DNA from 2 places in the Pseudomonas sp. AC252 genome. Region 1 is predicted to be linked to the other one. Evidence: predicted binding sites of a transcription regulator. Region 1 holds the regulator's gene; the other holds the start of a gene.

Region 1 (15,614 bases):
TGGCCACGCCATAGATGGTCGCGACGAACGCCACGGCAATGCCGTTACCCAGTTGCGACGGATCAGCGAGGTTGCCCATCACGTGAATCAGGCCCATCACCGCACCGATGATGCCGATGGTCGGCGCGTAGCCGCCCATGCTTTCAAAGACCTTGGCCGCTTCGATATCGCGGGATTCCTGGGTGTAGAAATCCACTTCAAGAATGCTGCGAATGGCTTCCGGCTCGGCGCCGTCGACCAGCAGTTGCAGGCCCTTGCGCGAATAGCTGTCAGGTTCGGCGTCGGCCACGCCTTCGAGGCCGAGCAGGCCCTCCTTGCGCGCCGTCAGGCTCCAATTGACCACGCGGTCGATGCCGCCGGCCAGGTCGACACGCGGCGGAAAGAAGATCCACGCGAGAATCTGCATGGCGCGCTTGAACGCGCTCATCGGCGATTGCAGCAGCGCGGCACCGACCGTGCCGCCCAGCACGATCAGCGCCGCCGGGCCGTTGGCCAGTGCGCCGAGGTGACCGCCTTCAAGGTAGTTGCCGCCGATGATGGCGACGAACGCCATGATGAGGCCGATAAGGCTGAGAACATCCATCAGATACACGCCTCGACGATGTGCTTGCCGATGTCGTCCAGACCGTACACAGCGTCAGCCAGATCAGCTTTGACGATGGCCATCGGCATGCCGTAGATCACGCAGCTTGCTTCGTCCTGCGCCCACACCGAACTGCCGCCCTGCTTGAGCAGACGCGCGCCCTCGCGGCCGTCGGCGCCCATGCCGGTCAGCACGACTGCCAGAACTTTGTCGCCGTAGGATTTCGCCGCCGAACCGAACGTGATGTCCACGCACGGCTTGTAATTCAGACGTTCGTCGCCCGGCAGGATCTTCACCGCGCCACGGCCGTCGATCATCATCTGCTTGCCACCCGGTGCCAGCAGCGCCAGGCCCGGACGCAGGATGTCGCCATCCTCGGCTTCCTTGACGCTGATGCGGCAGAGCTTGTCGAGACGTTCGGCAAACGCTTTGGTGAACGCCGCCGGCATGTGCTGGATCAGCACAATCGGCGCCGGGAAGTTCGCCGGCAATTGCGTCAGTACACGTTGCAGCGCAACCGGGCCGCCAGTCGATGTGCCGATGGCCACCAGTTTGTAGGCTTTGCGTTTCGGTGCTGGCGACGAAGCGCTGGCAGCGGAGGCACGGGCAGGCGCTGGCGCCGGACGTGCCGGGACAGCGCTGCTGTGGCTCGTGTGGCTGCCGTAGCTCGACGCTGCCGGAGCAGGCGTCGGCGCTGGCGCAGCGGCGGGAGCCGGCGCGCTGTAGGCACTGAAACGACGGTTACTGCGCGAGATGCTGTGGACTTTCTCGCACAGCAGTTGCTTGACCTTCTCGGGGTTGCGCGAGATGTCTTCGAAATTCTTCGGCAGGAAATCCACCGCGCCGGCGTCCAGCGCATCGAGGGTTACCCGTGCGCCTTCGTGAGTCAGCGAGGAGAACATCAACACCGGGGTCGGGCAGCGCTGCATGATGTGCCGCACCGCCGTGATGCCGTCCATCATCGGCATCTCGTAGTCCATGGTGATCACGTCAGGCTTGAGGGCCATGGCCTGATCGATCGCCTCTTTACCGTTGGTGGCCGTGCCGACCACCTGGATGCTCGGATCCGACGAAAGAATTTCCGAGACGCGGCGGCGGAAAAACCCCGAATCGTCCACCACCAGGACTTTGACTGCCATAAACACTCCATTAGGTGCAGCAGCGCGTCATCGCGCCGCCGCCCCGGATTCAAATACGCTTCGTGGCGTAACGCTTGAGCATGCTTGGAACATCGAGAATCAGCGCAATGCGGCCGTCACCGGTGATGGTGGCGCCGGACATGCCTGGAGTTCCCTGAAGCATTTTGCCCAATGGCTTGATGACCACTTCTTCCTGGCCGACCAGTTGATCGACGACGAAGCCGATCCGCTGAGTGCCCACCGAAAGAATCACTACATGGCCTTCGCGCTGCTCTTCGTGAGCGGCGGAGCTGACCAGCCAGCGCTTGAGGTAGAACAATGGCAGCGCCTTGTCGCGCACGATCACCACTTCCTGACCGTCGACGACGTTGGTGGTCGACAGGTCGAGGTGGAAGATTTCGTTGACGTTGACCAGCGGGAACGCGAACGCCTGATTGCCGAGCATGACCATCAGCGTCGGCATGATCGCGAGGGTCAACGGCACCTTGATGACGATCTTCGAACCCTGGCCCTTGGTCGAATAGATGTTGATCGAACCGTTGAGCTGGGAAATCTTGGTCTTCACCACGTCCATGCCGACACCCCGGCCGGACACGTCGGAGATCTCGGTCTTGGTCGAGAAACCCGGGGCGAAAATCAGGTTGTAGCACTCGGTATCGCTCAGGCGATCGGCCGCGTCCTTGTCCATCACGCCGCGTTTTACCGCAATGGCGCGCAGCACGTTCGGGTCCATGCCTTTGCCGTCGTCGGAGATCGACAGCAGGATATGGTCGCCTTCCTGCTCGGCCGCCAGCACCACGCGACCGCCACGGGCCTTGCCCGACGCTTCGCGCTCTTCCGGCGACTCGATGCCGTGGTCGACGGCGTTGCGCACCAAGTGGACCAGCGGGTCGGCCAGAGCCTCGACAAGGTTTTTGTCGAGGTCGGTTTCTTCACCCACCAGTTCCAGGTTGATCTCTTTCTTCAGTTGGCGTGCGAGGTCGCGAACCAGACGCGGGAAGCGCCCGAAGACCTTCTTGATCGGCTGCATCCGCGTCTTCATCACGGCGGTCTGCAGGTCAGCGGTGACCACGTCGAGGTTCGACACGGCCTTGGACATGGCTTCGTCGCCGCTGTTGAGGCCCAGGCGCACCAGACGGTTACGCACCAGCACCAGCTCGCCGACCATGTTCATGATCTCGTCGAGCCGCGCGGTGTCGACGCGTACGGTGGTTTCCGCTTCGCTGGCCGGTTTCTCCGCGGGCGGTGTCGCAGGAGCGCGAGCCGCAGCCGGTGCAGCAGCGGCGGCCGGTTTCGGTGCCTCGGCTTTCGGCTCAGGCTTGGCCGCAGGTTTCGGCGCAGCAGCGGTAGCCGGAGCTTTCGCCGCTGGCGTGGCGACGCTCGAGGCAGAGCCGGCAGTCGCAGCGCTGGCGTCAAACTTGCCTTTGCCGTGCAATTCGTCGAGCAGCGATTCGAATTCGTGATCGCTGATCAGGTCGCTGCCGGCCGCAGCGGCTGCCGGTGCAGCAGGGGCTGCCGGCGCCGAAGCAATGGCCGATTCCAGCGCGTCAACGGCGAAGTTGCCCTTGCCGTGCAACTGATCGAGCAAGGCTTCGAATTCGTCGTCGGTGATGTCCGAACTGTCGCCTGCAGCAGGCGCGGCCGGAGCCGCTGCTGCTGGCGCCGGAGCGACCGCATCGACAGCGAACTGGCCTTTGCCGTGCAGCTGATCGAGCAGCGATTCAAACTCGGCGTCGGTGATTTCATCGCTGGCGGCCGTGTCGGCAACCTGCGCCGGAGCAACAGCAGCAGCCGGGGCCTCGGCCTGAGCCTTGACGGCATTCAGCGAGTCCAGCAGTTGTTCGAATTCGTTATCGGTAATGTCGTCCGATGCGCTTTCGGCGACCGGCTCTTCCACCACTTCTACCGGTGCGGCCACGGCTTCATCCGCCGATTGCGGCTCGGCCAGACGCGCCAGCGCGGCCAGCAGTTCCGGCGTCGCGGCGGTGATCGGTGCACGTTCACGGACTTCGCTGAACATGCTGTTCACCGCGTCCAGTGCTTCGAGCACCACGTCCATCAGTTCTGCATCAACGCGACGCTCACCCTTGCGCAGGATGTCGAACACGTTTTCGGCGATGTGACAGCACTCCACCAGCTCATTGAGCTGAAGGAAGCCGGCGCCCCCTTTTACAGTGTGGAAACCGCGAAAAATTGCATTGAGCAGATCTGCATCATCCGGGCGGCTTTCCAGCTCGACCAGTTGTTCGGACAGTTGCTCAAGAATCTCGCCGGCCTCAACCAGGAAATCCTGAAGGATCTCTTCATCGGCGCCGAAGCTCATTAATGGGGTGCTCCTACAGGTCTAAAAACCCAAAAAACCCGAATTCCGAAACTCTAGAATCCAAGGCTGGATAACAAATCGTCCACATCGTCCTGACCGGACACAACGTCTTCTCGTTTATCGGCATGAATCTGCGGACCTTCACCCTGCGAGAGATGTTTTTGTGGATCTTTTTCAGCAAGCATTGCGGCGCGGTCATGTTCGATGCCCGCAAAGCGGTCGACCTGACTGGCCATGAGCACGAGTTTGAGCAGATTGCTTTCGACTTCGGTGACCAGTTGGGTCACACGCTTGATCACCTGACCTGTGAGGTCCTGGTAATCCTGAGCCAGCAGAATGTCGTTGAGGTTGCTCGACACCGCACGGTTGTCCGTGCTGCTGCGTGACAGAAAACCGTCGACCCGGCGCGCCAGTTCGCGGAACTCTTCTGCCCCGACCTCGCGACGCATGAAGCGGCCCCAATCGGCGCTCAAGGTCTGCGCTTCATCAGCGAGACTGTTGACCACCGGCGTGGCGCTTTCCACCAGATCCATGGTGCGGTTGGCCGCGGCTTCCGTCAGCTTGACCACATAGCCCAGGCGTTCGGTGGCGTCGGTGATTTGCGACACTTCCTCAGCCTGCGGCATGTGCGGATCGATCTGGAAATTGACGATCGCACTGTGCAGTTCACGTGTGAGCTTGCCCACTTCCTGATACAGGCCGCGGTCACGGGTCTGATTGAGCTCATGGATCAGTTGCACCGCGTCGCCGAACTTGCCTTTTTCAAGGCTCTCGACCAGTTCGACCGCGTGTTTTTTCAGGGTCGATTCGAAATCGCCCTGTGATGATTCGTTATGCTCCATAGCTCCCCCGCGCATTCATCAGCCGATGCGTTCGAAAATCTTCTCGATTTTGTCTTTCAACGCTTGAGCCGTGAAAGGTTTGACTACGTAACCGTTCACACCGGCCTGAGCGGCCTCGATGATCTGCTCGCGCTTGGCTTCAGCAGTCACCATCAACACCGGGAGGTGCTTGAGTTTTTCATCGGCGCGCACGTGACGCAGCAGGTCGATACCGGTCATGCCCGGCATGTTCCAGTCCGTTACCAGAAAGTCGATGCTGCCGCTGTTGAGCACCGGAATGGCGGTGACGCCATCGTCGGCCTCGACGGTGTTGGTGAACCCAAGATCGCGCAGCAGGTTCTTGATGATCCGCCGCATCGTTGAGAAGTCATCAACGATGAGGATTTTCATGTCTTTGTTCAATTCGACCTCCAAGCAGTCTTAAACGCGCCCAGCACCTGGACGCGCCACTTCAATCAATCGGCATAGCACTCGAAGTTTGTCTGGAGCACAACGGATCGAGACCGGCGCCGTTCATCACCGCACCAGCCTCGTTTCGCAGTGTCCCCACACTGCCTTCAGCGCGCTCGCCACTCCCCCAAACGCCCCCGCAGACGGGCCGCGCACTGGCTGTGTAACTGGCTGACCCGCGATTCACTGACGCCAAGGACTTCACCGATTTCCTTGAGGTTCAGCTCTTCGTCGTAGTACAGCGCCAACACCAGTCGCTCACGCTCCGGCAAATTGGCAATCGCGTCCGCCAGCGCCGACTGGAAGCGTTCATCTTCCAGATCGCGTGACGGCTCCATATGAGCACTCGCGCCATCCTCGTGCAGCCCTTCGTGTTCGCCGTCCTGCAACAGGTCGTCGAAACTGAACAGGCGGCTGCCCAAGGTGTCATTCAGAATCCCGTAGTAATCGTCGAGACTCAATTGGAGTTCGGCCGCAACCTCGTGATCTTTAGCGTCACGGCCGGTTTTAGCTTCAATCGAGCGAATCGCGTCGCTGACCATCCTGGTATTACGGTGAACCGAGCGTGGCGCCCAGTCCCCTTTGCGCACTTCATCGAGCATCGCGCCGCGGATTCGAATGCCCGCGTACGTTTCGAAACTGGCGCCTTTGCTGGCGTCGTATTTGGTCGAGACTTCGAGCAAACCGATCATCCCGGCCTGGATCAGGTCTTCGACCTGCACGCTGGCCGGCAGGCGTGCCAGCAAGTGATAGGCAATGCGCTTGACCAGTGGCGCGTAGCGCTCGATCAATTCGTATTGCGCGTCACGCGCCGACTTTTTGTAAAGATTCATGCCACTGGCGGTCATATCACAGGCCCTGCGGTTTGCTGCACGAGACGCTCGACGAAAAATTCCAGATGCCCGCGCGGGTTGGCCGGCAGCGGCCAGGTGTCGACCTTCTGGGCGATGGCCTTGAAGGCCAGCGCGCACTTGGAACGGGGAAAGGCTTCGTAGACGGCGCGCTGCTTCTGCACTGCCTTGCGCACGCTTTCGTCGTACGGCACGGCGCCGACGTATTGTAGGGCGACGTCGAGAAAGCGATCCGTGACCTTGGTCAACTTGGCGAACAGGTTGCGCCCTTCCTGCGGGCTCTGCGCCATGTTGGCCAGCACGCGGAAGCGGTTCATGCCGTAGTCGCGATTGAGCAACTTGATCAGCGCGTAAGCGTCGGTGATCGAAGTCGGCTCGTCGCAGACCACCAGCAACACTTCCTGGGCGGCGCGCACGAAACTGACTACCGAGTCACCAATGCCCGCAGCGGTGTCGATCACCAGCACGTCGAGATTGTCGCCGATGTCGCTGAACGCCTGGATCAGGCCAGCGTGTTGCGCCGGGCTCAGGTGCACCATGCTCTGCGTGCCGGAGGCCGCCGGCACGATGCGAATCCCGCCCGGGCCCTGCAACAGCACGTCGCGCAGTTCGCAACGGCCTTCGATGACGTCGGCCAGTGTGCGTTTGGGTGTCAGCCCCAGCAGAACGTCGACGTTCGCCAGGCCCAGGTCGGCGTCCAGCAGCATGACCCGACGGCCAAGCTCTGCCAGCGCCAGGGACAAGTTCACTGACACGTTAGTCTTGCCGACGCCACCTTTGCCGCCGGTCACCGCGATCACCTGTACGGGATGCATGCTGCCCATGTTATTTCTTTACCTTGTCTTGCATAGACGGAGGCCACATTACTGGCTGCGCGTTCACGATCGGAACAATGCGTGGCAGACCATCGATGTAGGTACAAAAACTGTTCATGATTACCTCAGCCAACCTGCTTGGTCGGGCTGTGATAGATATCAGCGAACATGTCAGCCATGGCTTCTTCGCTGGGTTCTTCCTGCATTTGCACGCTGACGGCGCGGCTGACCAGTTGATGACGACGCGGCAGATGCAGATCATCCGGAATCCGTGGGCCATCGGTCAGATACGCGACCGGCAATTCATGACTGATCGCCAGGCTCAACACTTCGCCGAGACTGGCCGTTTCATCCAGTTTAGTCAGGATGCAGCCGGCCAGCCCGCAACGCTTGTAACTGTGATAAGCGGCGGTTAGAACCTGTTTCTGGCTGGTGGTTGCCAGGACCAGATAATTTTTTGAGCGAATGCCACGCCCGGCCAGGCTCTCAAGCTGCATGCGCAACGCCGGATCACTGGCTTGCAGGCCGGCAGTATCGATCAAAACCACGCGCTTGCGTAGCAGTGGATCCAATGCCTGCACCAGCGACTGACCCGGATCGACGTGCGTTACCGGCACGTTAAGAATGCGCCCGAGGGTTTTCAATTGTTCCTGCGCGCCGATGCGGAAGCTGTCCATGCTCACCAGTGCGACGTTCTGCGCGCCGTACTTGAGCACGTAACGCGCGGCGAGCTTGGCCAGCGTGGTGGTCTTGCCCATGCCGGCGGGGCCGACCATGGCAATCACACCGCCCTCTTCCAGCGGCTCGACTTCCGGTACGGCAATCATCCGCGCCAGGTGCGCGAGCAGCATGCGCCAGGCCTGACGGGGTTCTTCGATATCGGTGATCATCGCCAGCAGATCGCGCGACAGCGGGCCGGACAGGCCGATGCGCTGCAGACGGCGATACAGATTGGCCTGGGCCGGACGGCTGCCTTGCAACTGATTCCAGGCCAGGGTGCCGAGCTGCACTTCCATCAGCTCGCGCAGGCTGTTCAATTCAAAACGCATCGAATCCAGTGCACGCGGATCGACACCCGCGGAGGCCTGCGCAGGGGCTGCGGCCGGGCGCGTCGGGGCGGCGTAGGTCGGCTCGCTCAGCGGCTCGGCAGCGGTCAGCGGCAGGCCTGCGGTCAACGGCAGCCCGGCGAACAACTGCTGATTGGTGTTGCCGTCGGCTTCGCCACGCAGGCTCAGCTCGGCCTGGGCGGTGACGATGCGCGACTGGGTCTTGCGCAGCTCGTCTTCGAGTTCCATGTTCGGAACCCGTGGCGCCAGCGCCGACAGTTTGTAATCCAGAGCCGCCGTCAACTCGACGCCGCCGGCAATGCGGCGGTTGCCGATGATGGCGGCATCAGCGCCCAGCTCATCGCGAACCAGCTTCATGGCCTGACGCATATCGGCGGCGAAAAAACGCTTAACTTGCATAAACCACTACCTCAGCCGTTGGGCCCTACTGTCGCAACGATGGTCACTTGCTTGTTGTCCGGTACTTCCTGGTAGGCCAGCACATGCAGGCCTGGCACTGCGAGGCGGCCGAAGCGCGAGAGCATCGCGCGAATCGGGCCTGCCACCAGCAGGATCACCGGTTGGCCTTGCATTTCCTGACGCTGGGCCGCTTCGATCAACGAACGCTGCAGCTTCTCGGCCATGCTCGGCTCCAGCAGAACGCCCTCTTCCGAGCCTTGTCCTGCCTTCTGCAGACTATTGAGCAATATCTGTTCCAACCTTGGTTCCAATGTGATTACAGGCAGCTCGGACTCAGTGCCTACAATGCTTTGGACGATTGCACGGGATACGCCGACCCGCACAGCGGCGACCAGCGCGGCGGTATCTTGACTCTTGGCAGCGTTGTTCGCGATCGCCTCGGCAATGCTGCGAATGTCGCGCACCGGCACGTGCTCGGCGAGCAGCGCTTGCAGGACCTTGAGCAACTGCGACAGCGAAACCACGCCCGGCACCAGCTCTTCCGCCAGTTTCGGCGAGCTCTTGGCCAGCAATTGCATGAGTTGCTGCACTTCCTCGTGGCCGATCAGCTCACTGGAGTGCTTGTACAGAATCTGGTTCAAGTGCGTGGCGACCACGGTGCTCGCATCGACCACGGTGTAGCCGAGCGATTGCGCCTGGGCGCGCTGGCTGATTTCGATCCACACCGCCTCCAGGCCAAAAGCCGGATCTTTGGCGTTGATTCCGTTGAGCGAGCCGTAGACCTGGCCCGGGTTGATCGCCAGTTCGCGATCCGGGTAGATTTCGGCCTCGGCCAGAATCACCCCCATCAGGGTCAGGCGATACGCGCTCGGCGCCAGATCGAGGTTGTCGCGGATGTGCACGGTCGGCATCAGGAAGCCCAGATCCTGCGAGAGCTTCTTGCGCACGCCCTTGATCCGCGCCAGCAACTGCCCGCCCTGATTGCGATCCACCAACGGAATCAGGCGATAGCCGACTTCCAGGCCGATCATGTCGATCGGCGTGACGTCGTCCCAGCCCAGCTCTTTGGTTTCCATGGCCCGTGCCGGCGACGGCAGCAGTTCCTGCTGACGCTTGACCTCTTCCAGCGCCACGACCTTGGCGACGTTCTGCTTCTTCCAGAACAGGTACGCGCCGCCCGCAGCCAGCGCCGCCATGCTCAGGAAGGAGAAGTGCGGCATGCCCGGCACCAGGCCCATCACCGCCATCAAACCAGCCGCCACGGCCAGCGCTTTCGGCGAGGCGAACATCTGACGGTTGATCTGCTTGCCCATGTCTTCCGAGCCGGAGGCACGGGTCACCATGATCGCCGCCGCTGTCGATAACAACAGTGATGGCAATTGCGCCACCAAACCGTCACCGATAGTCAACAAAGCGTAAACCTTGCCGGCATCGCCGAAGCTCATGCCGTGCTGGAAGATACCGACCGCCATACCGCCGATGAGGTTGATGAACAGAATCAGCAGGCCGGCGATGGCGTCACCGCGGACGAACTTGCTCGCACCGTCCATCGAACCGTAGAACTCCGCCTCCTGAGCAACTTCCTGACGGCGCGACTTGGCTTGATTCTGGTCGATCAAGCCGGCGTTGAGGTCGGCGTCGATCGCCATTTGTTTGCCGGGCATCGCATCGAGGGTGAAACGCGCGCTCACCTCTGAAATCCGCCCGGCACCCTTGGTCACCACGACGAAGTTGATGATCATGAGGATCGCGAAGACCACGATACCGACCACGTAGTTACCGCCGATCACCACCTCACCGAAGGCCTGAATCACCTTACCGGCGGCGGCGTGGCCGTCCTGACCGTGGAGCATGACCACTCGCGTCGAGGCCACGTTCAAGGCCAGCCGCAACAGCGTCGCCACCAGCAGAATGGTAGGGAACACGGCGAAATCCAGCGGCCGCAGCGCATACACGCAGACCAGCAGGACGACGATGGACAGGGCAATGTTGAAGGTAAAGAAGACGTCGAGCAGGAACGGCGGCACCGGCAACATCATCATCGCCAGCATCACCAGCAGCAGCAACGGCACGCCCAGATTGCCTCGACTGAGATCGGCAACGTTGGTGCGTGCTGTATTGAATAACTGAGTGCGATCCACCGGTTTTCCCCGTTCCTTTAAAGCAAACTTTTGACGCCCAGAACGGGCGCAGGGCGGCTACTGCAAGAAGCTTTCCAACTTTTGCCATTCATTGATACAGAGGTATTTGATTGAAGATTTTCTGCTGACCGGGCCGGCCCCTTCGCGAGCAAGCCCGCTCCCACATTTGGTCCGTGTCGGGCACAAAACCTGCAACCACTGAAGATCCCTGTGGGAGCGAGCCTGCTCGCGAAGAGGCCATCAGGTCCGGCGCAATTCTTAGATTTAAACGAAGCTGTTTAAAAGACACCTGCAGACACGGTCTCAAGGCTACAAAACCTTGCGCCAATGCCTACAGCCAAGCCAGAATCCGCCGGCTTGTGCGCTTTGGGGTCGGGTTCTATTGTGGTCCGGTCGCTGACGAATCAGCGATCGGGTTTAGCGACCCGGACTCTCTCAGTGCATCAGCGTTCGTAGCTACGTTGCGGAGATCTTCGCCTGCAATAACGTTATGGCGGCTGTATGCGGGAGACCTTCGGGTCTACCGGGGTGCCTGAGACCGGTTCGCTAACCTGCGTACAGCTGCCACCTTCACCTGTTTAGCGACAGGGAAAAGAGTGGCTCCATAAACTCAGGAGCTCCACCATGACCAAACCAACCCCCAACCCACCCGAAACCGATCCCACCTCCCCCTACGAATCCCTCGACTCCACCAAACTCCACGACGCCGCCGATCGCGCCCTCGATCACTACCTCTGCCCGCCCGGCTCCCCGCCACCGCCGCGTAAAAACGCACGATGTACGCCGTCACCGCCGACTTCAAAAACGAAGAACTGCTGGCCAACGCCTGCGAAACCCTCGCCTCGGCCAGAACCATCGCCAATGACTTCGCCAACCTCATCCCCGCATCGCAGCGCAGAACGCTGCTGGGCATCGCGCAGTTGATCATGCTCGGGGAGCTGGCGATGAATCGGGTGCTGGATAATCTGGAGTTGCCCCAATAGCCGCGTACCCATGATCGTTCCCACGCTCTGCGTGGGAATGCAGCCCAGGACGCTCTGCGTCCCCTCCAAAGCCGAACGCGGCGCATCCGTTGAGGCATTCCTTCGCCGCGCGCGGAAACGATCTAAAAACCTGTACGTACACGCCGAACCCGTGGGAGCGAGCCTGCTCGCGAAAGCTGACGACCAAGCGACACATCTCCACGGCACATTAAACCGCCCTCCACCAACCATGATGGCGGGCCTCCTTTCCCCATCGCCCAACCCGACCACTCGTCCGAAAACCATCGACACCTGTCAGATCTGACAGGTGCGCAATCGGCAATTAAGCGCTCTGATAATCCCTGCCCATTCCCACCGCGCAGGAGCCCTACCCATGACCAGCAAAACCCCACCAGACAACACTGTCCTCGTCCTGAGCTCGCCCATCGTCAACGGCCAGACCAAGCCCGTAACAGGCGCGCACATCGGTTTGTCACTGGTGGCTTACGATTTGGTGAACGACGGCGAAGGCGCCGTTGTGCTCGTCGACCCGCCGCTTTCGGGCACCATGGACCCCGGCGACGTCATGGAACTCTGGCTGGTGGGTGAGTCCGCGGTGCTAGACAGCGAAACCATCGCCGATCCGAATGCGCGAACCACATTGCGCATTCCCAAAGGTCGCCTGCATCCAGACCGGGTCAACAAGCTGTACTACACCATCAGACGCGGCAGCGGCAACATCGGCACCTCCGAACCGCCGCTGGAAATACTCTACAACCGCATCCGCCCTGGCTTGAAGGATCGCTTTCCCGAAATCGACGGCCACTCCGAGCTGAAACTGTTGCTGCCGGACACCATCAAGAACGGCGTCGGCCCGGATTTCGTCAGCGCCGAAATCTGCGTGGCTTATCCATACTGTCGGGCTTACGACCTCATCACCCTCAAATGCAACGGCGAGTACCTCGACCCCAAGCCCAGAGTGAACCCCAACCAGGCGCCGCAACCGCCGAACCCCGGCTCGGAAGTGCCCATCACCATCTGCTTCACCATCACCCGCGCCTACCTGGACAAGGCGAAACGGCTGGATAAGAAACTGCATTTTTCCTTCACGGTCACCGATCAACTCGGCAACGGCCCGGATACCGATGCGGCATGGTCGCCAGTGCAAACGGTGGATGAGGATCTGGATGGTGAACTGTTGCCCATGCCGATCCTGCTGGAACGCAAAGAAGATTTCCCCGGCGACGACGCGAGCATCATCGATCTGGAGAAACTGGCGGGCAATCCATTGCTGCTGGTGGTTTTGACCAAAGACAACCGCTTCATGGTGGGTGACGAAATTCGCGCGACGTATACCGCTACCGATACAGGGCAACCCGCAGACGTGGTGGTGACGGTGAACGGCACGGTGGAAGAAGATCCGTTCATTGGCAAACTGCCGTGCTTCCTTGAAGTGGCTAACGATAAGGTTTTTGCGGGTAGCCAAGTGACGGCGACTTATGAGTTGCACAGGGCGGGGGTTGGGTTGGTGGGCAGTTCCACTATGGCCACCGCGAGTGTGACTGGAACAGCCCCGGTCGATCTGTTGCCACCGACGCTCGTGACACCGGCGACCAATCCCATTGATGTATTGGCTTATGAAGACGGCATTACCGTGCGCATAGAGCACCTCGCAGCGCTGACGGGAGACCAGGCGCGGTTGGTAGAAATTGATCCTTTGCCGGGGGCCAAACCATTTCCGCTGGCATTGATTAACCAAAACAAACGCGCCAACTTCAAACTCACCCCGGCATTTCTCCTGGCAAGACGCGGGACCACCATCAAGTTGAAATGGGAACTGATGCGTGAAGGAAAGCCCGAGGGCGAATCGACCGAGCTCATACTTGCCATCAACCCAATCGTCGGTGGAGATCCAAGATTACCGACCCCGGATATCGCAGGCGAAACAAGTGAAGTTTTAGAGACCAACAAGCTTGAGGACGATGCTCGTATTCACATCGTCAAATGGTTGTTGATAGCCATCGAGCATAAAGTTTGGTTGCGGCTTATTGGAACCAATGAAAACGGAACACCTTATAACGGCGTGATATACGACGGCGCAAACGTGGAACCGAGTGATTTGGAAGGCTTATTCCCACTCGCGCCAGTAGAGGAACTACTGGGATTGCAAGATAACTCTGAACTGCAGGTCATATTCAAAATCAATTACGACGGCAATATCAACGAAGATCAAGCAGTGACTGCCCCAATCCGGAGATATACGATCATGGCGACGCCAAAACTTAGCATCGAAACCACTACGCTATTCCTTAGTGGGGAAAACGTAATCGTGACCAATCCACCAGCATCTTGGTCACGCTCAAGCGACCCCATAGGATCAATGGACCGAAGACAAGCCTTTGGTGGTGTGCCTCCGTACACTTATCGCTCAGAAAACAACTCTGTAGCCTCAGTTGATGAGAGAGGGGTAGTGCGAAGTACCGGAGATGGAAAAACGACGATTGCTGTCACTGATGCAAAGGGCTCCACGCTAAGTTACGAAGTAGTTTCAACCAATATATGGAACTTAGTTATTTCCACAAAGACATTTTCGGACATGGCGTCCGCTGGCGCATGGATAGACTTGCAAAGCGGAATCAAATTAGATAGCCACAACACACTACATCATGAAATACTACACCTCACTTCTAGTTGCTATAGCAATATGGAGTTCGGTGCGAGGTTCCATACCGGCAATAGCTCATCCGAGCACAGATTGACATATATAGACACGTTGGCATACGCGACAATCCCTCGACTTACCTTTTTTTGGGGATCAAAACCACCACAACCAATTGGCATTCATCCAGCCATGTACTTAGCCCCCTAATAGTTTCAACCAAATTACTGCTTACACTGGATTAAAGGGAACTTACCACGGTTCCCCCAGATCTTCGCCCGACTTTTTGCTTTTTAAACCGAAGTGTTTAAAAGACACCTCCAGACACGCCCAAGGCTACAAAACCTTGCGCCAATGCCTACAGCCAAGCCAGAATCCGCCGGCTTGTGCGCTTTGAGGTCGGGTTCTATTGTGGTCCGGTCGCTGACGAATCAGCGATCGGGTTTAGCGACTCGAACTCATGTCAAAGGTGCATCAGCGTTCCAGGCTTCGTTGCGGATCTGTATTTTCGCGATTTCGTCATGGTGGCTGTATGCGGGAGACCTTCGGGTCTGCCGGGTGCCTTTGACCGGTTCGCTAACCCGCGTACAGCCGCCACCCTTCCTGTTTAGCGACAGGTTGTAGCGGCTCCACTTCAAAGGAGCTTCGCCATGATCAAACCAACACCCAACCCACCCGAAACCGACCCCACCTCCCCCTACGAATCCCTCGACTCCAAAAAACTCCACCAAGCCGCCGACCGCGCCCTCGATCACTATCTCTGCCCACCCGGCTCCACCCCGCCACCCTTCAGCTCCCGCGCCATGTACGCCGTCACCGCCGACACCAAAAACGAAGACCTGCTGGCCAACGCCTGCGAAACCCTCGCCTCGGCCAAAACCATCGCCCAGGAATTCGCCGGGCTGGTGAAACCATCCCAGCGCCGGACGCTGATGGGGATTGCACAGCTGATCATGCTCGGAGAATTGGCGGTGAATCGGGTGCTGGATAATCTGGAGTTGCCACGGTAGCGCGCTCCGTTAAGGCATTCCAACGCTCCCGCGGGAATGCCTAAAAACGCTCGGCGTCGGTTCGGATAGGGACGCTTAGCGTCTTGGGCTGCATTGGTTGCTGATAATAACGTTCAAACCTGAGGCTCAATCACCGAGACCGTGTTATCACTGAATTGGGTAACATAAGCCAGGCTGCCATCCTTACTAACGGCGATCCCGAGCGGAAATTCGCCGACAGGGATGTTTCTGCGGACTTGATACGTCTCCGTATCAATCACCGAGACCACCTTGCCAACACCGCTGCAGACATAGATGGCGCTACCGTCTGGACTGAGAGCGAGGCCTCCTGGATTCCGCGGGACCTCGATTTGCGCCAGTACCTGATCTATCG
Region 2 (15,614 bases), 1.9 Mb from region 1:
AACGCCGGCCAGGTCTCGCCGGGTTACGCCTCGCCGTGGGCCGCGCCGGGCGTGCCGCTCAAGGCCATCAAGTGGCTGCTGCAACGCCATGCGCCATTGGCGATCAAGGCCACCGCCGATATCGACCAATACCTGTGGATGGCGCAAATGCTGCGCAACTGCACCGCCAGCCGTTACGCGGTGAACAAGGAGCGCATGGTGCGTCTGTCCGAGTACAGCCGTGACTGCCTCGATGAATTGCGCGCCGAAACCGGTATCGCCTACGAAGGCCGCAGCCTCGGCACGACGCAGTTGTTCCGTACTCAGGCGCAACTGGATAACGCCGCCAAAGACATCGCCGTGCTGAAAGAGTCCGGCGTGCCGTTTGAAGTCCTCGACCGCGCCGGCATCGCCCGCGTCGAGCCGGCTCTGGCCGGCGTGACCGATATTCTCGCTGGCGCGCTGCGTCTGCCCAACGACCAGACCGGCGACTGCCAGATCTTCACCACCCGTCTCGCCGTAATGGCGCGCAAGCTCGGTGTGGAATTCCGTTTCGGCCAGGACATCCAGAAACTCGACTACGCCGGTGATCGCATCAACGGTGTGTGGATTGACGGCAAGCTGGAAACCGCTGACCGCTACGTGCTGGCGCTCGGCAGCTACTCGCCGCAGTTGCTCAAGCCGTTGGGCATCAAGGCTCCGGTGTATCCGCTCAAGGGCTATTCGCTGACCGTGCCGATCACCGATCCTGCCATGGCGCCGACGTCGACCATTCTCGACGAGACCTACAAGGTTGCGATCACCCGTTTCGACAACCGCATCCGCGTCGGCGGCATGGCCGAGATCGCCGGTTTTGACCTGTCGCTGAACCCGCGTCGGCGCGAAACCCTGGAGATGATCGTCAACGACCTTTATCCTCAGGGCGGCAATCTGGCCGAAGCGAGTTTCTGGACCGGCCTGCGCCCGACCACGCCGGACGGTACGCCGATCGTTGGCGCCACGCCGTTCAAGAATCTGTTCCTCAACACCGGTCACGGTACGCTCGGCTGGACCATGGCCTGTGGTTCCGGCCGTTTGCTCGCCGACCTGATGGCGAAGAAAAAGCCGCAGATCAGCGCCGAAGGCCTCGATATTTCCCGTTACGGCAACCAGACCCAGGAGTCCGCAAAACATGTCAATCCAGCGCCAGCTCACCAATGAGCGCATGAGTCAGATCGTCAGCCACAACGGCACCGTGTATCTGGCCGGGCAGGTCGGCGACGACTTCGACGCCGGAATTGAACAGCAGACCCGCGACGTGCTCGCCAATATCGAGCGCTTGCTCGATCTGGCCGGGACCGACAAGCAGCATCTGTTGTCGGCGACAATCTATTTGAACGACATCGAAGCGCACTTCGCCGGGATGAACGCGGTGTGGGACCAGTGGTTGCCAAAAGGCGCTGCTCCGGCCCGCGCCACCGTCGAAGCGAAGATGGCCAAGCCGAGCATTCTGGTGGAGATCTCCATCGTCGCCGCGCTGCCATAACGGTTCCAAGATCCCTCTCCCGGTGCTGTTGGAGGTTCACGCCGTCAGTCAGCGCCGGTTTTTCTTCCCATGACCGCCCAGAAGTCTGCCGCCATGCGTCCTGCCCGTGCCCTGATCGACCTTCAAGCCCTGCGTCACAACTACCGAATTGCCCGTGAAGTCACCGGCGCCAAGGCGCTCGCGGTGATCAAGGCGGACGCCTATGGCCATGGCGCGGTGCGTTGCGCCCAGGCGCTGGAAGCCGAGGCTGACGGATTTGCGGTGGCCTGCATTGAAGAAGCACTGGAGCTGCGTTCCGCTGGGATTCGCGCGCCGGTATTGCTGCTGGAAGGCTTCTTCGAAGCCGACGAGCTGGCGTTGATCGTCGAGCATGATTTCTGGTGCGTGGTGCATTCGCTGTGGCAGCTCGAAGCGATCGAGCAGGCAGTCCTGAGCAAACCGATCACGGTATGGCTCAAGCTCGATTCCGGCATGCACCGCGTCGGCCTGCATCCGAAAGACTACCCAGCGGCCTATCAGCGTCTGCTGGCCAGCGGCAAGGTGGCGAAAATCGTGCTGATGAGCCACTTCGCCCGCGCCGATGAACTGCATGCGCAAAGCAGTGCCGAGCAGGTCGCGGTGTTCGAAGCGGCGCGTCAGGGTCTGGCGGCGGAAGTCAGCTTGCGCAACTCGCCAGCCGTGCTTGGGTGGCCAGAAATTCAAAGCGACTGGGTACGCCCGGGCATCATGCTCTACGGCGCGACCCCGTTCGAAGAAGCCAACGCCGTCGCTGAACGCCTGCAACCGGTGATGACCCTCGAATCGAAAGTCATCAGTGTGCGTGAATTGCCGGCCGGTGAACCGATCGGCTATGGCGCCAGATTCATCACCGACAAGCCAATGCGCATCGGCGTGGTCGCCATGGGCTACGCCGACGGTTACCCGCGTCAGGCGCCGACCGGCACACCCGTGCTGGTGGCGGGCAAACCCAGCCGCCTGCTGGGGCGCGTGTCGATGGACATGCTCTGCATCGATCTGACCGACGTAGCGGAAGCGGGGCTTGGCTCGACCGTCGAGTTGTGGGGTAAGAACATCCTCGCCAGCGACGTGGCAAAGTGGGCCGATACCATCCCGTATCAGATCTTCTGCAACCTGAAGCGGGTGCCAAGGCTCTATTCCGAGGGTTGACGCCGCTGCGGGGGCCAAGTGTTGTAAATACTGAACGCTGTCGCCATGATAACGCTCAATATTCTTACAACATCAGGAGGCTCCCGCCTTGGACGTCGGTGAACGACTGCAATCGATCCGCAAGCTCAAAGGGCTTTCCCAGCGTGAACTCGCCAAACGCGCGGGCGTCACCAACAGCACCATTTCGATGATCGAAAAGAACAGCGTCAGCCCTTCGATCAGTTCGCTGAGAAAGGTGCTCGGCGGGATTCCCATGTCGATGGTCGAGTTCTTTTCCGAAGAGATCCTGCAGGACCAACCGACCCAGATCGTCTACAAGGCCAACGAGCTGATCGACATCTCCGACGGCGCCGTGACCATGAAACTGGTCGGCCGGGCCCATCCGAGCCGCGCCATCGCCTTCCTCAACGAAATCTACCCGCCGGGCGCCGACACCGGCGAAGAAATGCTCACCCACGAGGGCGAGGAAACCGGGATTCTGGTGGAAGGTCGCCTCGAGCTGGTGGTAGGGCTGGAAACTTTTATCCTCGAAGCTGGCGACAGCTACTATTTTGAAAGTACCAAGCCGCATCGTTTCCGTAACCCGTTCGACGTACCGGCGCGACTAATCAGCGCAGCCACGCCGGCGAATTTCTAAGCAGAAGGCGCCAGGCCAATACGGCAGAGGCCCCCGAAACGATTTACCGATGCGCTACAAGACCCCTCTAACCATGGGGTTGTTTCAGTACAGCGGCCTACCCGCTATACTTGCGCCCGCCTGCGAACCGTGGCCGCAGGCGTGAATAGCCACCATTGAGGGTGAACGCGTGAACCTAATTATGAAAATGCTGGCCGCACCAGCAACCGTACTGGCCCTCTGGGCTGTCAGCGCTCAAGCTGCGACAAATGACGACATCGCCAAACGCCTCGAGCCCGTCGGCCAGGTGTGTGTCCAAGGGCAGGAATGCAAGGGTATGGAAGTGGCCGCGACGGCTGGCGGCGGTGGCGGGGCGAAGGCACCTAAAGACGTGATCGCCAAGCACTGCAACGCTTGCCACGGCACGGGCCTGCTTGGCGCGCCGAAGATCGGCGATAAGGCAGCCTGGAAGGAGCGGGCCGATCATCAGGGTGGTCTGGACGGCATCCTCGCCAAGGCCATCACCGGCATCAACGCCATGCCGCCGAAAGGCACCTGCGCCGATTGCTCCGATGAAGAGCTCAAGGGCGCGATCAAAGAGATGTCCGGTCTGTAATCAGCGCCGGCTTTGAAAAAAACCGTCTTCGGACGGTTTTTTTGTGCCTGTGGTTTCTGGTTTCCGATTCATTCAGGCCCTGATCCCTCCAAACCAAATGCTGTCCTTTGCAGCAAACTCAAGGCAATCTCGGTCTACCCCTATCAACGGAACGGGCGGGAGGCTTCAGATGGTGCAGTTGTGTTCGATCGAACAGGCGGTGGACGATGTGCTGGCGCGTTTGCCGGCGCACATCCACATGGGCCTGCCGCTGGGGCTGGGCAAGCCGAATCACTTCGTCAACGCGCTGTACCGGCGGATCAAGGAGCTGCCCGAACGGCAGCTAACGATCTATACCGCGTTGTGCCTCGGTCGGCCGAATCTGGGCGATGGCTTGCAGAAGCGTTTTATCGAGCCCTTTGTAGAGCGGGTGTTTGATGATTATCCGGAGTTCGATTTTCTCGCCGATCTGCAGCGCGACAGCCTGCCCGCCAACATCCGTATCCAGCAGTTTTTCATGCAGCCTGGCAGTCTGCTCAACAGCGCGCCGGCGCAGCAGGATTACGTCAGCAGCAATTACAGCCATGCCGCCCGCGACATCAACGCCGCGGGCCTGAACCTGGTGGCGCAATTACTGGCCAGCAGCAGCGAACATCCCGATCGTCTGAGCCTGAGTTGTAACCCGGACATCACCCTCGACCTGTTGCCGATGATCGCCAAGCGCCGTGAGGCGGGGGAGACCATCGTGCTGGTCGGCCAGGTGCATACTGATCTGCCGTACATGCCCGGCGATGCGGAAGTCGACATCGACACGTTTGATCTGCTAATCGACGAGAAGGACAGCAGCACGCTGTTTTCCACGCCGAACATGCCGGTGGGGTTTCAGGATCATTTCATTGGCTTGCATGCGAGCACGCTGGTGCGCGATGGCGGCACGTTGCAGATCGGCATCGGTTCGATGGGCGATGCGTTGACCGCCGCGTTACTCGCGCGGCAGGCCGATAACGCCGGCTATCAGGCGTTGCTCGATGACATCAACCTCAGCCAATGGGCGCAATTGATCCAGCGCGAGGGTGGCACCGCGCCATTTGCCAAAGGCCTTTACGGCTGCAGCGAAATGTTCGTCAACGGCCTGCTGGTGCTGGCGGATGCCGGGATCATTCGGCGCAAGGTCTATCCGGATGTGCCGACGCAGGAGCAGGCCAACGCCGGTACCCTCGACGAAGCCGCGCAGCCCGACGGTATCTCGGTGCACGGCGGCTTCTTCCTTGGCCCGCGCAGTTTTTATGAACGGCTGCGCGAGTTGCCGCAAAGCAAGCTGCTGGAATTCAACATGACCCGCATCAGCTATATCAACGAGCTGTACGGCCAGGAAGAGCTCAAGCGCTTGCAGCGCATCGATGCGCGCTTCATCAACACCGTGTTCACCATGACTCTGCTCGGCGCCGGCGTGGCTGATCAATTGGCAGACGGACGCGTGCTCAGCGGTGTCGGTGGGCAGTACAACTTCGTTGCCCAAGGCCACGCGCTGGAGGGCGCGCGATCGATGTTGATCCTGCGCAGCTGGCGCGAGTCCGGCGGCGAGGTCAGCTCCAACATCGTCTGGGATTACGGCCACTGCACGATTCCGCGGCATCTGCGTGACATCGTCGTTACCGAGTACGGCATCGCCGACCTGCGCGGCAAATCCGACGCAGCGGTGATCGAAGCGCTGCTTAATATCAGCGATTCACGCTTCCAGCCGGGACTGATCGAACAGGCGCAAAAAGTTGGCAAGCTGCCGAAGGATTTTCGCCTCGATCCACGTTTCGCCGACAACACACCGCAGCGCTTGCAGGCGATTGCCGCACGGCATCCGAACCTGTTTCCGGAGTATCCGCTGGGCTGTGATTTCACCGCGATCGAACGGGATCTGCTGCGGGCGCTGAACTGGCTGAAGAGCAAGTTCAAGCTGACCGAGATTCTCGACTTGGGCAAGGCAGCGCTGGATGCGCCGGAGGCCTCAGCGTTCCCGGAACATCTTGAGCGGATGCAGCTGACGAATCCGGAAGGCTTGAAGGAGGACCTGTTTCAGCGCCTGCTGCTCACCGGCCTCAAAGCCACCGCACAGTAACTGCCGCCACAAAACCGAATGTGGGAGCGGGCTTGCTCGCGAAAGCTGTGTGTCATTCACTCAACAGGGTGACTGAGACAATGCCTTCGCGAGCAAGCCCGCTCCCACAAGGATATTGCATGGTTACTCGATGAAGGTAACGACGCCATCCTTCAGCGATTGCACGCGGGCCAGCGATTCAACGCGGTAGCCCTGCGAGTCCAGTTCGGCGCGGCCGCCCTGGAACGACTTCTCGATGACAATGCCCAGACCGGCCACGGTGGCGCCGGCCTGTTTGATGATCGAAATCAGCGCTTGCGAGGCCTTACCGTTGGCCAGGAAGTCGTCGATGATCAGCACGCGGTCGCTGCTGGTCAGGTGGCGCGGGGAGATGGCCACGGTGCTTTCGGTCTTCTTGGTGAACGAGTAGACGGTCGCCGAGAGCAGGTTTTCAGTCAGGGTCAGGGACTGTTGCTTGCGGGCGAAGATCACCGGCACGCCGAGGTTCAGCCCGGTCATGATCGCCGGGGCGATGCCCGAGGCTTCGATGGTGACGATCTTGGTGATCCCCGAATCCTTGAACAGCGCGGCGAATTCGTCACCGATCAGCTTCATCAGGGCCGGGTCGATCTGGTGGTTCAGGAAAGCGTCGACTTTCAGGACTTGATCGGAAAGCACGATGCCTTCTTCGCGGATTTTTTTGTGCAGTGCTTCCACAACAGCTTCCTCTGTTGGCGCGATGGGCGCCGAAGGTAGATTAAAAAGTAGTCGATTCTAGCGCTTTAACATCGCGCGTATATCGGCCAATGCGCTATTGCCACGCACGGCTTTGACTTCAGTCGGGGTGTCGTCGTTGCCTTCCCAGGCCAGATCGTCCGGCGGCAGCTCATCCAGAAAGCGGCTCGGCGCGCAGTCGATGATTTCACCGTACTGCTTGCGCTTGGCAGCGAAGGTGAAGGCCAGGGTCTGGCGGGCGCGCGTGATGCCCACGTAGGCCAGGCGGCGCTCTTCTTCGATGGTGTCGGCTTCGATGCTGGAGCGGTGCGGGAGGATTTCCTCTTCCATGCCCATGATGAACACGTAGGGGAATTCCAGGCCTTTGGAGGCGTGCAGCGTCATCATTTGCACGCCTTCGGCGCCGTCCTCTTCTTCCTGCTGGCGCTCGAGCATGTCACGCAGCACCAGTTTGCCGATGGCGTCTTCGACGGTCATTTCGCCGTCTTCGTCTTTCTCGAGGGTGTTTTTCAACGCCTCGATCAGGAACCAGACGTTGCCCATGCGGTAGTCCGCCGCCTTGTCGCTGGAGCTGTTGGTACGCAGCCAGTTCTCGTAGTCGATGTCCATGACCATGCTGCGCAGCGCCGAGATCGGATCTTCGCCGGCGCACTGCTCGCGAACCTTGTCCATGAAGCGCTTGAAGCGCGCCAGGCGATCAGTAAAGCGGCTGTCGAGATGTTCGCCGAGGCCAATTTCGTCGGTGGCGGCGTACATCGAGATCTTGCGCTCGGTCGCGTAGTTGCCGAGCTTTTCCAGGGTGGTCGAGCCGATCTCGCGGCGCGGCACGTTGATCACGCGCAGGAAGGCGTTGTCGTCATCCGGGTTGACGATCAGGCGGAAGTAGGCCATCAGGTCCTTCACTTCCTGGCGACCGAAGAAGCTGTTGCCGCCGCTCAGGCGATACGGCACCTGATGGTGCTGCAGCTTCAATTCGATCAGCTTGGCCTGATAGTTGCCGCGATAGAGAATCGCAAAATCGCTGTACGGACGATCGGTGCGCAAGTGCAGGCTGAGGATTTCCATGGCCACGCGCTCGGCTTCGGCGTCCTCGTTGCGGCAGCGAATCACGCGGATCTCGTCGCCGTGGCCCATCTCGCTCCACAGCTGCTTTTCGAATTCGTGCGGGTTGTTCGAAATCAGCACGTTGGCGCAACGCAGGATGCGGCTGGTGGAGCGGTAGTTCTGCTCGAGCATCACCACTTTCAACGACGGATAGTCGTCTTTGAGCAGCATCAGGTTTTCCGGGCGCGCGCCACGCCAGGCGTAGATCGACTGGTCGTCGTCACCCACCACGGTGAACTGGTTGCGCTTGCCGATCAGCATCTTCACCAACAGGTACTGGCTGGCGTTGGTGTCCTGGTATTCGTCGACGAGCAGGTAGCGCACCTTGTTCTGCCACTTTTCGAGAATGTCGGCGTGTTCCTCGAAGAGCTTTACCGGCAGCAGGATCAGGTCGTCGAAGTCCACCGCGTTGAACGCCTTGAGCGTGCGCTGATAGTGGGTGTAGACGATGGCGGCAGTCTGTTCCTTGGGATTGCGCGCATTCTCCAGGGCCTGAGCGGGCAGGATCAGGTCATTTTTCCAGGCGCCGATCATGTTCTTGATTTCGTCGACGCCGTCGTCGCCTGCGTATTCCTTCTGCATGATGTCGGTCATCAGGGCTTTGACGTCGGTCTCGTCGAAGATCGAGAAACCGGGTTTGTAGCCCAGCCGCGCATGCTCCTTGCGGATAATGTTCAAGCCCAGGTTGTGGAAGGTGCAGACCGTCAGGCCGCGCCCTTCGCCGGCACGCAACAGGGTGCCGACCCGCTCTTTCATTTCGCGCGCGGCCTTGTTGGTAAAGGTCATGGCGACGATGTACTGGGCGCGGATGCCGCAGTTCTGGATCAGGTGCGCGATCTTGCGCGTGATCACGCTGGTCTTGCCGGAGCCAGCACCGGCGAGCACCAATAGAGGGCCGCCGACGTAGTTCACGGCTTCTTGCTGCCGGGGATTGAGTCGGGACATACGAAAATTCGGGAGTCGTTGACGAAATGGGCCGGCATTTTAACAGGCTCAGCGATTTCTGCTGCTCTGTCCGACTTGTGACGCAGCACGCGATTCAGATTTGCCGGTTTTGTTACTTTCACGCAGGATGCGCGGGGATTTTGCGGCTAATGTTCTCCTTCTGACGCAAAATAACGTTTTGATGCCGTTGTCATCAGACAACACATTGGTCATTGTTCAGCACAACGGCATAATGCCCCGCCTACATCATTGCAGAGTCTAGGGAGTCAGCTTGTCTACGCCTGTCGAACCCTTGCGTTTGCTGCTACTGGCCGAAGAGCCAGCGTGGACAGCGTTGTTGCGTGAGTGTCTGGCTCCGATGGGGAGCGCGGCGGTGCTGATCAGCGCGCCGAATTGGGATTCGGTCAGCCGCCTGTTCGAGGACAACCGCCACGCGGTACTGCTGACCCTGCCAGCGTTGCAACCGCCGCCCGGGCGTTGCAGCCTGCCGACCGTTCTGCTGCTGGAGCACGAACCGGCCACCGCGCCGATCGGTGTCAGCGACTGGCTGGTGTTCGACGCCCTCGATGCCGGCATGCTCCAGCGTTGCCTGCGCCATGTGCGCGAACGCGGCGTGCTGGAAAACACTTTGCAGCGCCTGGCCGAACAGGACCCGCTGACCGGCATCGCCAACCGTCAGGGCTTTCAGACCCTGCTCACCGCGCGTCTTGCCGAAGGCGACGGTCGCGGTCTCGCTCTCGGCCACCTCGATCTCGACAATTTCCGCCATGCCAACGACGCCCTTGGTCATCAGGCTGGCGATCGCTTGATCCTGCAAGTTGTTGCGCGGCTGAAAAGTCAGCTGGAGGCCGGCGATCAACTGGCGCGGCTGGGCAGTGATGAATTCGCTTTGCTGATCGACACCCGCCGAGCGCCGCAACGCGCCGAGTGGATGGCTGAACGCATTACCGAGGCCTTGGCCGAACCTTATTGGGTCGACGGCGAGAGTCTGCTGATCGGTTCCAGCCTCGGCATCGCCCATGCCCGCGCCAATGGCGGCGCCGATCCGCTGATGTGGCACGCGCACATCGCCATGCAGCAGGCCAAGAGCACACAGGGCTGCACTTTTCATATCTTCAACGAACGCATCAACCGCAACGCGCGCAGCATGGCCGACCTCGAAAGTGAACTGCGCCGGGCCTTGCGCCGCGATGAACTGGAACTGCATTACCAGCCACGCCTGAATCTTGCGGACGGCCAGATTGTCGGCCTTGAAGCGCTGGTGCGCTGGCGTCATGGCGAACGCGGTCTGTTGCCGCCGAGCGAATTCGTGCCACTGGCCGAACAGAGCGGTCTGATCGTGCCGCTGGGTTACTGGGTGATCGCTCGCGCGCTGCGTGACATGCAGGCATTGCGCGAACAGGGTCTGGCGCCGCTGCACATGGCGATCAACCTGTCGTTCCGGCAGTTTCAGGACAGCCAGTTGCTACCGACGCTCAGTCGTCTGATTGCCGAACGCGGCGTCGAGGCGCAGTGGCTGGAATTCGAACTGACCGAAACCGCGGTGATGCGGCGCAGCGATCTGGTCAAACAGACCATGGACGCCCTCGGCCGCCTCGGCGTGCGCTTCTCGCTGGACGATTTCGGCACCGGGTTTTCGTCGTTCGTGCACCTCAACAGCCTGCCGATCACCTTGCTGAAGATCGACAAGAGTTTCGTCGGCGGCATGGAACAGCGCGAAGAGAACCGCAAACTGGTACACGCGATGATCAACCTCGCGCACAACCTGCATCTGGAAGTGGTTGCCGAAGGGGTCGAGACGCCAGAGCAGCTGGATTTGTTGCGCGGGTTCGGTTGCGATCAGGTGCAGGGCTATCTGATCAGCCGGCCGTTGCCGTTGGAGGATCTGGTGGAATATCTGATCTTTGGAGCCAGTCAGCAGGCTTCGGTGGAAGCCATTTAAAAGATCGCAGCCTTCGGCAGTTCCTGCCTTGGAATGTGTTCCCTTGTCGGAGCCGCCGAAGGCTGCGATCTTTTGATCTTAATCCGCGCCGATGGCCTCGAACCTTTCTGCAACTGGCTCGCGCCGAATCATCCGCTGCATCTTCCATTCAAACGCCAGCGTCAGGCTCACCGCCGCGCATGCCAGCCCCAGCGCCAGGCCCCACCACACGCCCGTCGGCCCCCAATTGAGGTGGAACGCCATCCACCACGCCGCCGGTGCGCCAATCAGCCAATAGCAAGCGAGCCCCACGAGAAATGTGGTTTTGGCATCCTTGAGTCCACGAATGCAGCCCATGGCAATCGTCTGTGTGCCGTCGAACAACTCGAACCACGCCGCCACCGCCAACAGGCTCACCGCCAGACGGATCACCTCGGCAAACGCCGGGTCGTTGTGGTCGAGGAACAGGCCGACCAACTGATTCGGCCACAGCCAGAACACCAGGGCGAAGCCGAGCATTACTACTGCTCCGAAGGCGATGCCGACACGCCCGGACATGCGTGCGTCGATCAGTTGCCCGGCGCCGTAGTGTTGGCCGACGCGCATGGTGATGGCATAGGACATCCCGGCCGGGACCATGAACGCCACCGACACGATCTGCAGTGCAATCTGATGCGCACCCATTTGCGTACTGCCCATGGTGCCCATGCACAGCGCAGCGAAAGCGAACAAGCCGACTTCCACCGCATAGGTGCCGCCAATCGGCAGACCCAGGCGCCACAACTCTTTCAGGTATTGCCGGTTCGGCCGCGACAGGCCGGCGCGCAACGGATAAGCGTCATACGCTGGATGCTGGCGAATGTGCCAGGCCAGCGTCAGTGCCATGCAGTTGGCGACAATCGCCGTGACCAGACCAATACCGGTCAGACCCAATTGCGGCAGGCCGAACATGCCGGTAATCAAGGCGTAGTTGAGCAGGAAGTTGGCCACGGTGCCGGCGAGGCTGATGACCATCACCGGCGTCGCCCGGCCGATTGCACTGGTAAAACCGCGCAGGGCCATGAAGCTCAAGTAACCGGGCAGGGCGAAGGGCAGGGCGATGAGGAACTGCCCGGCGGCGTTGACGTTGGTTTCGGTCTGGCCGAACAGCAGTAACACCGGTTTCAGGTTCCACAACAGCAGCCCGGCGCCGAGGGCCATCAGCCAGGCCAGCCACAACCCGGCCTGGGTCAGGCGCGCGGCGCCGAGGATGTCACCGGCACCCTGACGGATCGCCACCAATGTGCCGACCGCTGCAATCACGCCGATGCAGAAAATCGACACGAACGAGTAACTCGCCGCACCGAGGCCACCTCCGGCCAACGCTTCCGGACTCAGGCGCGCCATCATCAGGGTGTCGGTCAGCACCATCAGCATGTGCGCCAACTGCGAAGCAATCAGCGGCCCCGCCAGCCGCAGGATGGCCCAGAGTTCGGTACGCACAGGATGCCGCATGGTCATCACCACCTGATTTCAGAGGGAACAGCAGAGCGTCGATTCTCGGCGCTTGGCAGGCGTTGCACAAAGGGATAAAAAGGATGGGTGGCATGATTAATACTCATCCTGAAACGTACCCGCCGGATTGGCTATATCCCCGCTACTGGAGCTTTGTGTATGTCCCGACGCCTTCCGCCGTTGTATGCCCTGCGCGCATTCGAAGCGGCAGCGCGACACAGCTCGTTCACGCGCGCGGCGGAAGAACTGTCGATTACTCAGAGCGCGGTCAGTCGGCACATCCGCACCCTTGAAGAACATTTCGCCTGCCGGCTGTTCCATCGCAGCGGGCGCAACCTGCAACTGACCGAGTCGGCGCGGCTGCTGTTACCCGGCATCCGCGAAGGCTTTGCCGCCCTTGAACGCGCCTGCAATACCTTGCGCGCCGAGGACGACATTCTGCGCATGAAGGCGCCTTCAACCCTGACCATGCGTTGGCTGTTGGCGCGGCTGAGTCGCTTCCGCCATTTACAGCCGGGCAATGAGGTGCAACTGACCAGTGCGTGGATGGATATCGATTCGGTGGACTTCAACAACGAACCATTCGATTGCGCGGTGTTGCTCAGTGACGGGCATTTCCCGCCGGACTGGGAAGCGAGCCTGCTGTTTCCCGAGGAACTGATTCCGGTCGGCGCGCCGAACCTGCTCAATGATCAACCTTGGGACGTGGCGCGTCTGGCGAGCGCTGAACTGCTGCACCCGACCCCGGATCGCCGCGACTGGCGCAGTTGGCTGGAGCGCATGGGTCTGTCCGATCAGGTCTCGCTCAAGGGCGGACAAGTGTTCGATACGCTGGAGCTGGGCATGATTGCGGCGGCACGTGGTTACGGTGTCTCCATGGGCGATTTGCTGATGGTTGCCGAAGATGTCGCGCAAGGGCGCCTGAGTCTACCGTGGCCGACCGCCGTCGCCAGTGGCCTGAATTATTACCTGGTATGGCCAAAGCCACGCCCGGGAGGTGAACGTTTGCGCCGCCTCAGCGACTTTCTGCAGGGCGAGGTCCGTGCCATGCAACTGCCAACGGTAGAGCGCTTGAGCTGAAACGTTCGAGCCGGCACAATGCCACTACTGCGCCATACCCACGCAAAGTGCTCAAGTATTCGGTTTTACCGCCGACTACGAGCATGTGGAACCGTCGTGCCGGTTCTGCGCTACCCCCATTATTAGAATATTTTCCGGGCAATTACCGCGATCAAGGAGGATTCGGTGGCTCGGCCAGGAGCTGTTCATGTCTCAACCTCGTGCTCGGATCGCCTCGCAGTTGGGCCTCGCCCTTGCTGTGATACTGGCGATAGTCATCAGCGGCAGTACGGTGTTCGCCTTGCGTTCGCTGGATTCCGCCAACCTCGCCACCCGTGAAGAGCATCTGGCCAGTGAGGCCCGGCTGCTGGCCGATCAGCTGAGTACCTTCCACGGTACGCTGCGCGAAAGCACCCTGCGCTTGAGCGGTCTGTTCGAAAAGCGCTTCGGCAGTGGTTTGAGTGTGCACCCGGATCAGCCAGTGACCGTGGCCGGCGTGCAGACCCCGGGCCTGCACCTGGGCAACGAGGTGCTGAACAATAACTTCAAGGAAGTTGACGAGTTCAAGCAGATGACCGCCGGTGTGGCCACGGTATTCGTGCGCAGCGGCGAAGACTTCATTCGTGTCAGCACCAACGTCAGCAAGCAGGACGGCACCCGTGCCATTGGCACCGTGCTCGATCATGCCAACCCGGCGTACGCAAAGCTGATGGCGGGGCAGAGTTATGTCGGCCGCTCGCTGCTGTTCGAGCGTTACTACATGTCGCAGTACACCCCGGTGCGCGATGCAGGCGGCAAGATTATCGCGGTGTTGTACGTCGGCTTCGATTACACCGACGCGCAGAACGCGCAGTTCGCCAATCTCAAGCGCTTCCGCATCGGCCAGACCGGCTCGCTGGCGCTCCTCGACGAGCAGAACAAATGGCTGGTGCCGATTGCCGGCGTCGAAGCTCTGGACCAAGCCGTACCGACCATCAACAACCTGGTGAAAACCCCGGGCAAAGGTGAGTTCTGGAGCGACAAGGGCGAAGACTTCTATAGCATCGCCGTGCCGTTCGAAGGTGGCCCGTGGTCGGTGGTGGCGAGCATGCCGAAAGCCGAGATCCGCGCGGTGACCTGGAGCGTCGGTACGCAACTGGCGATCGGCAGCCTGCTGGCGATGTTGCTCGCGGTCGGTTCCGTGGTCTGGCTGCTGCGCAGCAAACTTGCCCCGCTGGGCGATCTGGTGCGTCAGGCCGAGGCGTTGGGCGCGGGCGATCTGAGTGTGCGGCTGAACGTATCGAGCCACGATGAAATCGGTCAGCTGTCCCGTGCGTTCAACCAGATGAGCCAGGCGCTGTCGACCATGGTCGAGCATATCCGCCGCGCTTCGGAAGAGGTCAACAGCCGTGCGCAGGCGCTGTCCGGTTTGTCCGGCGGTGCTTACGAAGGCATGGAGCAACAGTCGGGCGAAATCACCAGCATGGCCGGCGCCGTGGAAGAGTTCAGCGCGACGTCGCTGAACATTGCCGACAACATGGGTGCGACGCAGCGCCTGGCGCAGGAAAACGCTCAGCAAACGCAGATTGGCCGCAGCTCGATGGAAGAAGCATCGTCGTCGCTGGAGCAGATCGCCGGTGCGCTGAACAGCACCGCCACGGTGATCAACACCCTCGGCCAACGCTCGCAGGAAATCGGCGGCATCGTCGGCGTGATCACCTCGATCGCCGAACAAACCAACCTGCTGGCGCTCAACGCCGCGATCGAAGCCGCTCGTGCCGGTGAGCAAGGTCGCGGTTTCGCCGTGGTCGCGGACGAAGTGCGCAGCCTCGCCTCGCGTACCCGTCAGGCCACCGATGAAATCTCCAGCATGATCCACAGCATCCAGCAGGAAACCGGCAACGCGATCAGCACCATGGAGCAGGGCAACGTGCTGATGCAGGAAGGCCTGTCGCGCAACGCCAATGTCGCCTCGGCGCTGGCGCGGATCGACGAGCAGAGTCGTTCGGCGGGGCAGCAGTTTGCCGCGATCACCACTGCCACTCAGGAACAAAGCAGCACGGCAACGTTGCTGAGCAGCAACTTGCAGAGCATTGCCATGGCCAACAGCGAGCAGCGTGAGGTTGTGTCTAACCTGGCTGTCACCGCTAAAGAGCTGGAGAAGCTGGCGGCGGATCTGCGTTCCGAGGTTGACCGCTTCCGTTGATGCATCTTTGAAACAGCTATCGCGAGCAGGCTCGCTCCCACAGTAGTCGGCGTAATTCACAAATATTGTGAAGGCCCGATGTCACTGTGGGAGCGAGCCTGCCTCGCGAATGCTTTTCTCCCACCGCTTTTTAGGACTTGCTGAAACGTTTCCGCAGCGCTATAAAAATGGCACAACTCCAATAAAGGCTGCTGCCA

Evidence for each region. The regulator FliA, encoded in region 1, starts transcription of late flagellar genes. The targets are predictions, from matches to a motif close to CTAAAGTTTNNNNNNNNNNNGCCGNTAA.
Region 2: a site for FliA is predicted at 13,304-13,331, ahead of ACZZZ4_RS07980 (methyl-accepting chemotaxis protein). Genes of this name have one in related genera too.

Annotation. Positions count from the first base shown of each region.
Region 1 is NZ_OZ409837.1:3,629,996-3,645,609, reverse strand. Features, by position in the region: gene ACZZZ4_RS16620 (flagellar motor protein) at 1-583, opposite strand, end outside; gene ACZZZ4_RS16615 (protein-glutamate methylesterase/protein-glutamine glutaminase) at 583-1,722, opposite strand; gene ACZZZ4_RS16610 (chemotaxis protein CheA) at 1,772-4,045, opposite strand; gene ACZZZ4_RS16605 (protein phosphatase CheZ) at 4,099-4,887, opposite strand; gene ACZZZ4_RS16600 (chemotaxis response regulator CheY) at 4,906-5,277, opposite strand; gene fliA (RNA polymerase sigma factor FliA) at 5,445-6,185, opposite strand; gene fleN (flagellar synthesis regulator FleN) at 6,182-7,012, opposite strand; gene flhF (flagellar biosynthesis protein FlhF) at 7,129-8,469, opposite strand; gene flhA (flagellar biosynthesis protein FlhA) at 8,481-10,610, opposite strand; partial or broken gene ACZZZ4_RS16575 (DUF6124 family protein) at 11,235-11,593, shown strand; gene ACZZZ4_RS16570 (Ig-like domain-containing protein) at 11,967-14,441, shown strand; gene ACZZZ4_RS16565 (DUF6124 family protein) at 14,882-15,241, shown strand; gene ACZZZ4_RS16560 (YncE family protein) at 15,355-15,614, opposite strand, start outside.
Region 2 is NZ_OZ409837.1:1,702,502-1,718,115, reverse strand. Features, by position in the region: gene dadA (D-amino acid dehydrogenase) at 1-1,179, shown strand, start outside; gene ACZZZ4_RS08030 (RidA family protein) at 1,151-1,504, shown strand; gene alr (alanine racemase) at 1,598-2,671, shown strand; gene ACZZZ4_RS08020 (cupin domain-containing protein) at 2,760-3,308, shown strand; gene ACZZZ4_RS08015 (c-type cytochrome) at 3,490-3,903, shown strand; gene ACZZZ4_RS08010 (acetyl-CoA hydrolase/transferase C-terminal domain-containing protein) at 4,073-5,995, shown strand; gene ACZZZ4_RS08005 (xanthine phosphoribosyltransferase) at 6,119-6,691, opposite strand; gene rep (DNA helicase Rep) at 6,749-8,758, opposite strand; gene ACZZZ4_RS07995 (putative bifunctional diguanylate cyclase/phosphodiesterase) at 9,030-10,700, shown strand; gene ACZZZ4_RS07990 (NorM family multidrug efflux MATE transporter) at 10,779-12,173, opposite strand; gene ACZZZ4_RS07985 (LysR substrate-binding domain-containing protein) at 12,333-13,253, shown strand; gene ACZZZ4_RS07980 (methyl-accepting chemotaxis protein) at 13,441-15,417, shown strand; gene ACZZZ4_RS07975 (aldose 1-epimerase family protein) at 15,614-15,614, shown strand, end outside.